One region of the Variovorax defluvii genome, then DNA from elsewhere that is predicted to be linked to it. Evidence: riboswitches for the same ligand, from Rfam matches in the RefSeq annotation. Region 1 holds a riboswitch; the other holds the start of a gene.
The links. A riboswitch is a leader RNA that binds a small molecule or an ion and turns the genes downstream of it on or off. The one in region 1 is predicted to bind S-adenosylhomocysteine.
Positions count from the first base shown of each region.

Region 2: linked by a shared signal. The riboswitch ahead of ahcY (adenosylhomocysteinase) and the one ahead of metH (methionine synthase) in region 1 are both predicted to bind S-adenosylhomocysteine.

Region 1 is NZ_BAABGJ010000010.1:52,259-57,417, reverse strand. It holds gene ABEA07_RS06500 (SH3 domain-containing protein) at 102-923, shown strand; gene ABEA07_RS06495 (LysR family transcriptional regulator) at 920-1,807, opposite strand; gene ABEA07_RS06490 (PACE efflux transporter) at 1,901-2,338, shown strand; S-adenosyl-L-homocysteine riboswitch at 2,347-2,440, shown strand; gene metH (methionine synthase) at 2,462-5,159, shown strand, end outside.
Region 2 is NZ_BAABGJ010000076.1:339,518-344,676, reverse strand. It holds gene trxC (thioredoxin TrxC) at 1-216, shown strand, start outside; gene ABEA07_RS21960 (HAD-IIB family hydrolase) at 253-1,044, opposite strand; gene ABEA07_RS21955 (peptide chain release factor 3) at 1,044-2,672, opposite strand; S-adenosyl-L-homocysteine riboswitch at 2,789-2,856, shown strand; gene ahcY (adenosylhomocysteinase) at 2,930-4,357, shown strand; gene ABEA07_RS21945 (TlyA family RNA methyltransferase) at 4,377-5,159, shown strand; gene metF (methylenetetrahydrofolate reductase [NAD(P)H]) at 5,137-5,159, shown strand, end outside.

The sequences.
Region 1 (5,159 bases):
GGCCGGTCCACGCCTCGCTGCCGGCGGCGTTGGGCGGGTAGGCCGCAGCCGATTGACAGCGCTCCGGCGCGCGGCCTACCCTGGACCGCAAAGGAGCACGTATGAAGTCCCTCTCTGGCCGGCGATGGATCCGCATCGTTGCCATCGGTGTTCTGGCAGCCGCGCTGCCTTTGGCGGCCGCGGCCCAGGAGGCTCTCTCGCGCAGCGCCGCCAACCTGCGCGCAGGTCCCTCCGGCGACTATCCGGTCGTCGCCCGACTGGGCCCCGGCCAGCCCTTCGACGTGCTGGGCTGCACCAGCGGCTATCGCTGGTGCGACGTGGTCCTGCCCGACGGGCTGCGCGGTTGGCTCTACGCCGGCAACATCGACTACGCCTACGAGCGCCGGCGCGTGCCGCTGGCCAGTTACGGCGCGATCATCGGCGTGCCCATCGTCGGCTTCACGATCGGAAACTATTGGTCCGATCACTACCGCGACCGGCCCTGGTACCGCGAGCCACGCTGGTGGGATGGCCGGCCGCCGCCACCGGTGGCGGGCTGGCGCCCGGTGCCGGCGCCGCGGCCGGACTGGCGACCCAACCCCTGGCATGACCGCGACCCGGGCTATCGGCCGCGTCCCGACCCGGGCTTCCGCCCGCAGCCGGGCTGGCAACCGCCCCCTGGGCCGCGACCGCCACCCGAGCACGGCATCCGCCCGCCCCGGCCCGAACGCGATGTCCGCCCGCCACGGCCCGACCACCCTGGCGCGCGGCCGCCTCAATTCGGCCAGCCACCGGCCATGCCTCCGGGACGCCCGCCCATGGCGCAGCCGGCACCCCCGGCCGCCTTCCCGCCCGGCTCCGTGCCGAGGGCGGCCGCGGACATGCGACAGAGGCAAATGGACCGGATCAACCAGCCGCAGTCGCCGTCGGCCGATCGACCCTAGTCTTTCTTGCGCGCGACCAGCGCCACGAAGCGCTGCGCCCCGAGGCCCAGCGGGCGTTCGCGCGACCAGACGACGTCGACCCACAGGTCCAGCCCGTTGCTGAGGTTCTCGAAGGGAATTTCCACCAGCGCGCCCGCCGCCACGTGAGGCCGGGCGAAGTTGCGCGGCAGCCAGCCCCAGCCCAGACCGGCCGTGATCAGGCTCAGCGCGGCCAGGGCGTTGTCGGTGCGCCAGGCATGGCGGGCGAACACGAAACGCGGGTCGCTGGTGGCCAGGTCGCGGCCCGCCACCACGATCTGCCGGGTGTTGCGCAGGTGGTCCTCGCGCATCCGGCCGCCGGCGGCCGTCAGCGCCGGGTGGCCGGGCGCCATGACGGCCACCATCATCTCGCTCGCCACTTCCTGAAAGCCCTCGCGGCCGTCCATGCTGGGCCGCTCGAAGACCAGGGCGAGCTGGGCCCGCCCGCTGTGCAGCAGGGCCAGCGCGTCGGCCTGCGGCGCGGCCAGAACCTCGACTTCCAGCTGCGGATAGTCCCGCGCCAGCGTGGCCAGCGGCTCGCTCCAGGGCGCTGCCAGCAACTCGGGCGCGATGGCGAGGGTGAGGCGGTTTTCCAGGCCTTGTGTCAGCGCCAGGGCCTGGACCTGCAGCTCCTGCAACTGCGCCGCCAGCAGCCGGGCCTGCGGTTCGAGTGAGCGCGCCGCGGCGGTGGGCCGGGGCTCGCGGCCGCTGCGGTCGAACAGGGGGAGGGCGAGCTCGGCCTCCAGGTTGGCGACGGCCATGCTCACGGCCGAGGGCACACGGTGCAGGGCCCGCGCGGCGCCCGAGAAGGAGCCGTGGTCCAACACGGCCAGGAAGACCTGCACGTTGTCGCTGGTGAAGGCCATGCCTATCAATGAAATTGAAAGAAGATGACTTTTTATATCAACAAACAACACATAAAGTCCACCCATCGCCATCCAAAAACACAGGAAAGAAGCATGCAAGGGCTCAAGCGCCGCGTCGTCTACATCAGCCTCTACGAGGGCATCGCCATCGTCGCGGCCAGTGCGGGCCTGGCGCTGATGACGGGACAGAGCGCCGGTCATTCGGGCGTGGCGGCGGTCATGGCCTCGGTCATCGCGGTGCTCTGGAATCTGAGCTTCAACGCGATGTTCGAGCGCTGGGAATCGCGCCAGAAGGTGCGCGGCCGCAGCGTGCGCCGGCGCATCGCCCACGCCATCGGTTTCGAGGGCGGGCTGGTGGCCTTCCTGGTGCCGGTCTTCGCCTGGTGGCTGAACGTGAGCCTCTGGCAGGCGCTGGTGATGGACCTGGGCCTGGTCGTGTTCTTTCTCATCTATACCTTCGTCTTCAACTGGGCTTTCGACATGGTGTTCGGGCTGCCGGCTTCGGCGGCCGGTGCTGCGCAGCCGGCGTAAAATCGCCCGCTCCCAAGGAGCGTTGCAGCGCGGCATCCCTCGTCCAGGGCGCCGCGTCAGGCTTGGGCTTCCTCCGCTGGAGTGCAACGACGCTCGCCTGATCCCCCGTTTGCAGGTGAGCTCATGTCGTCCTCCCACTCTTCCCCTTCTTTTCCCGTCACCGTCCCTCCCATGAAGCTGTCCGGCCTGGAGCCGGTCCAGATCGGCGAGGGCACGCTCTTCGTCAACATCGGCGAGCGCACCAACGTCACCGGCTCCAAGGCCTTCGCCCGCATGATCCTCAACGGCCAGTTCGAGGACGCGCTGGCGGTGGCGCGGCAGCAGGTCGAGAACGGCGCGCAGGTGATCGATGTCAACATGGACGAGGCCATGCTCGACAGCAAGGCCGCGATGGTGCGCTTCCTGAACCTGATCGCCAGCGAGCCCGACATCGCGCGCGTGCCGATCATGGTCGACAGCTCCAAGTGGGAGGTGATCGAGGCCGGTCTGCGCTGCATCCAGGGCAAGGGCATCGTCAACTCGATTTCCATGAAGGAGGGCGTCGACAAGTTCAAGCACGAGGCCGCCCTGGTGCGCCGCTATGGCGCAGCCGCGGTGGTGATGGCCTTCGACGAGAAGGGCCAGGCCGACACCTTCGAGCGCAAGATCGAGATCTGCGAGCGCGCCTACCGCATCCTGGTCGACGAGGTGGGCTTCCCGCCCGAGGACATCATCTTCGACCCCAACATCTTCGCGATCGCCACCGGCATCGAGGAGCACAACAACTACGCGGTCGACTTCATCGAGGCCACGCGCTGGATCAAGAAGAACCTGCCGGGCGCGAAGGTCAGCGGCGGCGTCTCGAACGTGAGCTTCAGCTTCCGCGGCAACGATCCGGTGCGCGAGGCGATCCACACCGTCTTCCTCTATCACGCGATCCAGGCCGGCATGGACATGGGCATCGTCAACGCCGGCATGGTCGGCGTGTACGACGACCTGGAGCCCTCGCTGCGCGAGCGCGTGGAAGACGTGGTGCTCAACCGCCGCCCGGATGCCGGTGAGCGCCTGGTGGAAGTGGCCGAGAGCGCCAAGAGTGGCGCCAAGGACGACAGCAAGAAGCTCGAGTGGCGCGGCACGCCGGAGCAGCCGGTGCCGGTCAACCAGCGGCTGTCGCACGCGCTGGTGCACGGCATCACCGACTTCATCGTCGAGGACACCGAAGAGGCCTACCGCGCCATCCTCGCCGGGGGCGGCCGGCCGCTGCACGTGATCGAGGGCCCGCTGATGGACGGCATGAACGTGGTCGGCGACCTGTTCGGCGCCGGCAAGATGTTCCTGCCCCAGGTGGTGAAGTCGGCCCGCGTGATGAAGCAGGCCGTGGCCCATCTCATCCCCTACATCGAGGAAGAGAAGCGCCAGGACGAGGCCGCCGGCCGCGACGTGCGCAGCAAGGGCAAGATCATCATCGCCACCGTGAAGGGCGACGTGCACGACATCGGCAAGAACATCGTCACCGTCGTGCTCCAGTGCAACAACTTCGAGGTGGTGAACATGGGCGTGATGGTGCCTTGCCACGAGATCCTGGCGCGGGCCAAGGTCGAGGGCGCGGACATCGTCGGACTCTCGGGCCTGATCACGCCCAGCCTGGAGGAGATGCAGTACGTGGCCGGCGAGATGCAGAAGGACGAGCATTTCCGCATCCGCAAGATCCCGCTGCTGATCGGCGGCGCCACCACCAGCCGCGTGCACACCGCGGTGAAGATCGCGCCCCACTACGAAGGCCCGGTGGTCTACGTGCCCGACGCCTCGCGCAGCGTGAGCGTGGCGCAGTCGCTGCTCTCGGACCAGGCGGCCACCTACATCGACGAGCTGAACGCCGACTACGACAAGGTCCGCCACCTGCACGCCAACAAGAAGCAGGTGCCGCTGTGGCCGCTGACCAAGGCGCGGGCCAACAAAACACCGATCGCCTGGGCCGGCTACGTGCCGCCGGTGCCCAAGTTCACCGGCCGCCGCGTGTTCCGCAACTTCGACCTCGCGGAGCTGGCGAAGTACATCGACTGGGGTCCCTTCTTCCAGACCTGGGACCTGGCCGGCCCCTTCCCGGCGATCCTCAAGGACGAAGTGGTGGGCAGCGAGGCGGTGCGCGTCTTCGGCGACGGCCAGCGCATGCTCAAGCGTCTGATCGAGGGCCGCTGGCTCACGGCGAGCGGCGTGGTCGGCTTCTGGCCGGCGAACACCGAGCGCGACGACGACATCGTGCTCTACACCGACGAGTCGCGGACGACGCCCGCGCTCACCTGGTGGGGCCTGCGCCAGCAGACCGAGAAGCAGGCCATCGAGGGCGTGATGCGGCCCAGCCGCTGCCTGGCCGACTTCGTCGCCCCGCGCGCGAGCGGCCTGAAGGACTACGTGGGCATGTTCGCCGTGACCGCCGGCATCGGCGTCGAGAAGAAGGAGAAGTTCTTCCTCGACGACCTCGACGACTACTCCGCCATCATGCTCAAGGCCCTGGCCGACCGCCTGGCCGAGGCCTTCGCCGAGGCGCTGCACCACCGCGTGCGCACCGACCTCTGGGGCTACGCGCCCGACGAGGCGCTGAGCAACGAGGCCATGATCGCCGAGAAATACCGCGGCATCCGCCCGGCGCCCGGCTACCCGGCCTGCCCGGACCACAGCGTCAAGCGCCCGATGTTCGACCTTCTGCAGTGTCAGGACATCGGCATGAGTCTCACCGAAAGCCTCGCTATGATGCCGGCCGCCAGCGTCAGCGGCTTCTATCTGAGCCATCCCCAGGCGAGCTATTTCAATGTGGGCAAGATCGGGCACGATCAGTTGCAGG
Region 2 (5,159 bases), on a different contig from region 1:
ATGGCGCCGGGTTTCGAGCAAGCGGCCGCGCAACTGGAGCCGCAGGTCCGCCTGGCCAAGGTCGACACCGAGGCCGTGCCGGCACTCGGCGCGCGCTTCAATATCCGCAGCATTCCCACGCTGGCCTTGTTCCGGGGCGGTCGCGAGATCGCGCGCCAGGCCGGCGCCATGGGCGCGGCGGATATCGTGCGCTGGACGCAGTCGAACCTGCGCTGAGCCGGCGCTTCAGCGTGCCCTGACGATGGACCACCTTCAGGCGCGGGCCTGGAGGATGGCTGCCGCCACTTCGGCGAAGCCGGCCCCGCGCTCGCTGGGCGCCACGTAGCGCGGCAGGTGCGACAGCGCGGACTCGAAGCGCCGCACGTTCGCCACCCCGATGCTGTGCGCGAAATGCTCGAACATCAGCGCGTCGTTGGTGGAGTCGCCCACGTAGGCCCAGCGCGCCATCTCATCGTCGAGGGGGCGGCCCCAGAGCGCGCGCACGATCCAGCGCGCGCCTTCGAGCTTGTTGTGATCGCCGTACCAGCCATTGACGTGGATGCTGCTGACCGTGGCGTGCATGCCTTCGCTGCGCATCAGCGCAACGACGCGCGCGATGGCTTCGTCGTCCAGGCGGGTGAATTCGCTGTGGTCGACGGCGATGTCGCACTCTCGGCCGGCCGAATCGGTCGCGCGCCGCGCGCCGGGGATCTCGCGCTCGATGCGTGCCAGCACGGCCTGCATGCGATCGAAGTTGCGTGCGCGCGTCGCAGCATCCTGCTGGTAGCGCTTCTCGACGGCGCCCGAGGCGTTGCGCACCAGCGCGACGGCGCCGTTCTCGGCCACGATTGCATCGACCGGCCAGACGGCGGCGAAGGGTTCGCTCCAGCCGACCGGCCGGCCGGTGACGGCGACCCGCGCCAGGCCGGCGGCGCGCAGGTCGTCGAGCGCCCGGAGCACATCGGGCGTGACCGCGCCCTCGGTGGTCAGCGTGTCGTCGATGTCGGTGAAGACACCGACCAGGTCGCGCCGCGCCGCCAGCGGCCACTGCGAGAGGGGCTGCATCAGCCGGCCGTCTGGAGCGCCAGGCCCGCGTGCTCGCGCAGCGGATGGAAGTGGATCTTGGGGAAGCGCTCCTGCGCCAGCCGCACGTCGTAGGGCGAGGTGCACAGGTAGGCCAGCGTGTCGGCCGCGTCCCGTGCCATGCGGGCCGGGTAGGCATCGGTGAAGGCCCGCAGCTCGGCCGGCGTGTCGGCGGTGATCCAGCGGGCGCCGGTGTACTGGCAGCCTTCCAGGCGCACGTCGGCGTCGTACTCGGTCTTCAGCCGGTGCTGCACCACTTCGAATTGCAGCTGGCCCACCGCGCCCAGGAGCATCGGACCACCCACCTCGGGCCGGAACACCTGGATCGCGCCTTCCTCGCCGAGTTGGGCCAGGCCCTGCTGAAGCTGCTTGGTGCGCAGCGGGTTCTTCAGGATCACCGTCATGAAGAGTTCCGGCGCGAAAAAGGGCAGGCCGGTGAATTGCAGCGAGGCGCCGTCGGTGATGGTGTCCCCAAGCTGCACACCGCCGTGGGTGGTGAAGCCGACGATGTCGCCGGCGTAGGCCTCTTCCACCGCCTCGCGGCGCTGGCTCATGAAGGTGACCACGCTGGTCGGCCGCAGCTCCTTCGCGGTGCGCTGCACCTTGAGCTTCATGCCCGGCGTGTACTTGCCCGAAGCCATGCGCACGAAGGCGATGCGGTCGCGGTGGTTGGCGTCCATGTTGGCCTGCACCTTGAACACGACGCCGGCGAAGTCCTTGTCGTCGGGCTGGATCTCGCGCACCACGGGCTGGCGGTTGACCAGCGTGGTGCTGATGCGCGGCTGCGGCGGCGGCGCCAGGTCGACCAGGGCGTCCAGCACTTCCATCACGCCGAAGTTGTTGACGCCCGAGCCGAAGAACACTGGCGTCTGCTTGCCGGCCAGGAAAGCTTCTTTGTCCCATGCGGGCGAGGCGCCGGTGGCCAGTTCCATGCTCTCCATCGCGGAGTCGAACTCGGCGCCGAAGCGGGCCTTGAGCGCCGCCTGCTCCGAGAGCGGGATGGCTTCGAAATCCTGCGGGCGGCGTTCGCTGCCGGCCTCGAACACGGTCATGGCCTGTGTCCGCAGGTTGACGATGCCGCCGAAGGACTTGCCCTGGCCCACCGGCCAGGTCATCGGCACGCAGGGCATGCCCAGCTCGCGCTCCACCTCGTCGAGGATGTCCAGCGGCTCGCGCACCTCGCGGTCCATCTTGTTCACGAAGGTGATGATGGGCGTGTCGCGCTGGCGGCAGACCTCGATCAGCCGCCGGGTCTGCGCTTCCACGCCGTTGGCTGCGTCGATCACCATCAGGGCCGAATCGACGGCGGTGAGCACGCGGTAGGTGTCTTCCGAGAAGTCCTTGTGGCCGGGCGTGTCGAGAAGGTTGATCACGTGCTCGCGGTAGGACATCTGCATCACCGAACTGGCGACCGAGATGCCGCGCTGCTTTTCGATCTCCATCCAGTCGGAGGTCGCATGGCGCGAGGCCTTGCGCGCCTTCACCGAGCCGGCGATCTGGATCGCACCGGAGAAGAGCAGCAGTTTTTCGGTGAGCGTGGTCTTGCCGGCGTCGGGGTGGGAGATGATCGCGAAGGTGCGGCGGCGGCGGGTTTCGGAAGCGAAGGACATGGGAGGGCGCTGGAATCGTGGGCGGCACGGGCGGCACGGGCGGCACGGGCGGCCGGCCGAACCCGCGATTATCGGCGGCCGGTGGCATCCGGGCAGCGCTCGGGTAAAATGCGCCGCTTCCGAGGAGCGTTGCAGCGCCATCAGGCGTGAGGCTCGGACCCCTTCGCAACCACGCTCACCCGCTGTCCTCGCGGTGAGTCCATTTCCCGACCCAGCCCGGCCCAGCGGCATTTTCAAAACTCGTTTTGGAGCCCGACATGAGCGCTGTACTCAAACCCACCGCCGACCAGGCGGTCGCCGACATCTCCCTGGCCGCCTGGGGCCGCAAGGAAATCCGCATCGCGGAAACCGAAATGCCCGGCCTGATGGCCATCCGCGACGAATACGCCAAGAGCCAGCCGCTCAAGGGCGCGCGCATCACCGGCTCGCTGCACATGACGATCCAGACCGCGGTGCTGATCGAAACGCTTCAGGCGCTGGGCGCCACCGTGCGCTGGGCCTCCTGCAACATCTTCTCCACGCAGGACCACGCCGCGGCCGCGATCGCCGCGAACGGCACGCCGGTGTTCGCGATCAAGGGCGAGTCGCTGGAGGACTACTGGGACTACACCCACCGCATCTTCGACTTCGGCCCGAAGGGTTCGGCCGGCGAAGGCCCGAACATGATTCTCGACGACGGCGGCGACGCCACGCTGCTGATGCACCTGGGCCAGAAGGCCGAGAAGGACCGGAGCGTGCTGGCCAATCCGACGAGCGAGGAAGAGCGCATCCTCTACGCCGCGATCAAGGCCAAGCTGGCCGCCGATGCCACCTGGTACACCCGCAAGTCGGCCGACATCATCGGCGTGACCGAAGAGACCACCACCGGCGTGCACCGCCTCAACGAAATGGCGGCCAAGGGCACGCTGCTGTTCCGCGCCATCAACGTCAACGACTCGGTGACGAAGAGCAAGTTCGACAACTTGTATGGCTGCCGCGAGTCGCTGGTGGACGGCATCAAGCGCGCCACCGACGTGATGATCGCCGGCAAGGTGGCGGTGGTGGCCGGCTACGGCGATGTGGGCAAGGGCTCGGCCCAGGCCCTGCGCGCACTGAGCGCCCAGGTGTGGGTGACCGAGATCGACCCCATCAACGCGCTGCAGGCGGCCATGGAAGGCTACCGCGTCGTGACGATGGAGTACGCGGCCGACAAGGCCGACATCTTCGTCACCACCACCGGCAACAAGGACGTCATCACGCACGCCCACATGGCTGCGATGAAGGACCAGGCCATCGTCTGCAACATCGGCCACTTCGACAACGAGATCGAGGTCGCCTCGCTCGAGAAGTACCAGTGGGAAGAGATCAAGCCGCAGGTCGACCACGTGATTTTCCCGGACGGCAAGCGCATCATCCTGCTGGCCAAGGGCCGGCTGGTCAACCTGGGCTGCGGCACGGGCCACCCGAGCTACGTGATGAGTTCCTCCTTCGCCAACCAGACCATCGCGCAGATCGAGCTCTTCACCAAGCCCGATGTGTACCAGCCCGGCAAGGTCTACGTGCTGCCCAAGCACCTGGACGAGAAGGTCGCCCGCCTGCAGCTGTCCAAGCTCGGCGCCCAGCTCACGGTGCTGACCGACGCCCAGGCCGCCTACATCGGCGTGGACAAGAACGGTCCGTACAAGCCGGACACCTACCGCTACTGAGCGGGGAAGGCGCAGCGCCGTGCGCGCCGACCAATTGCTCGTCGAACGCGGCCTGGCCGCGTCGCGCTCGCAGGCCTCGCGGCTGATCGCAAGCGGGCTGCGCTGGCGCGACGGTGCGCAGTGGCGCAGCGTGGGCAAGAGCGGCCAGGAGGTGCCGGTGGATGCCGAACTCGAGCTGGCCGATGCCGGCGAGACGCGCTACGTTTCACGCGGCGGGCTCAAGCTCGAGGGCGCGCTGGTTGCCGCTGGCATCGACGTGAGAGACAAGCGGTGCCTCGACGTCGGGCAGTCCACCGGCGGCTTCACCGATTGCCTGTTGCAACAGGGTGCCCGCCACGTGGTGGGCGTGGACGTGGGGCATGAACAGTTGCACCCCCGGCTGCGCGGCGATGCGCGCGTGACCGCCCTCGAAGGCGTGAACGCGCGTGCGCTCGACGCCTCGACCCTGGGCGGTGCGCCCTTCGACCTGATCGTGGGTGACCTGTCCTTCATCTCCCTGACGCTCGTGCTCCCCTCGCTCCAGCCCGTGCTGGCCAGCGAGGGCGAACTTCTGATGCTGGTCAAGCCGCAGTTCGAGCTGCAGCCGGCGCAGATCGGCAAGCGCGGCATCGTGCGCGATGCCGCGCTCTACGCGGTGGTCGAGCAGCGCCTGCGCACGGCTTGCAAGGCGCTCGGCCTGCAGGTGCGGGGCTGGTTCGACAGCCCGATCGCAGGTGGCGACGGCAACCGCGAATTCTTCATTCATGCCGCTCCCGCGAGCGGAACACCAGGAGCCGGCCGTGCGCCTTCCGTTGAGCTTTGA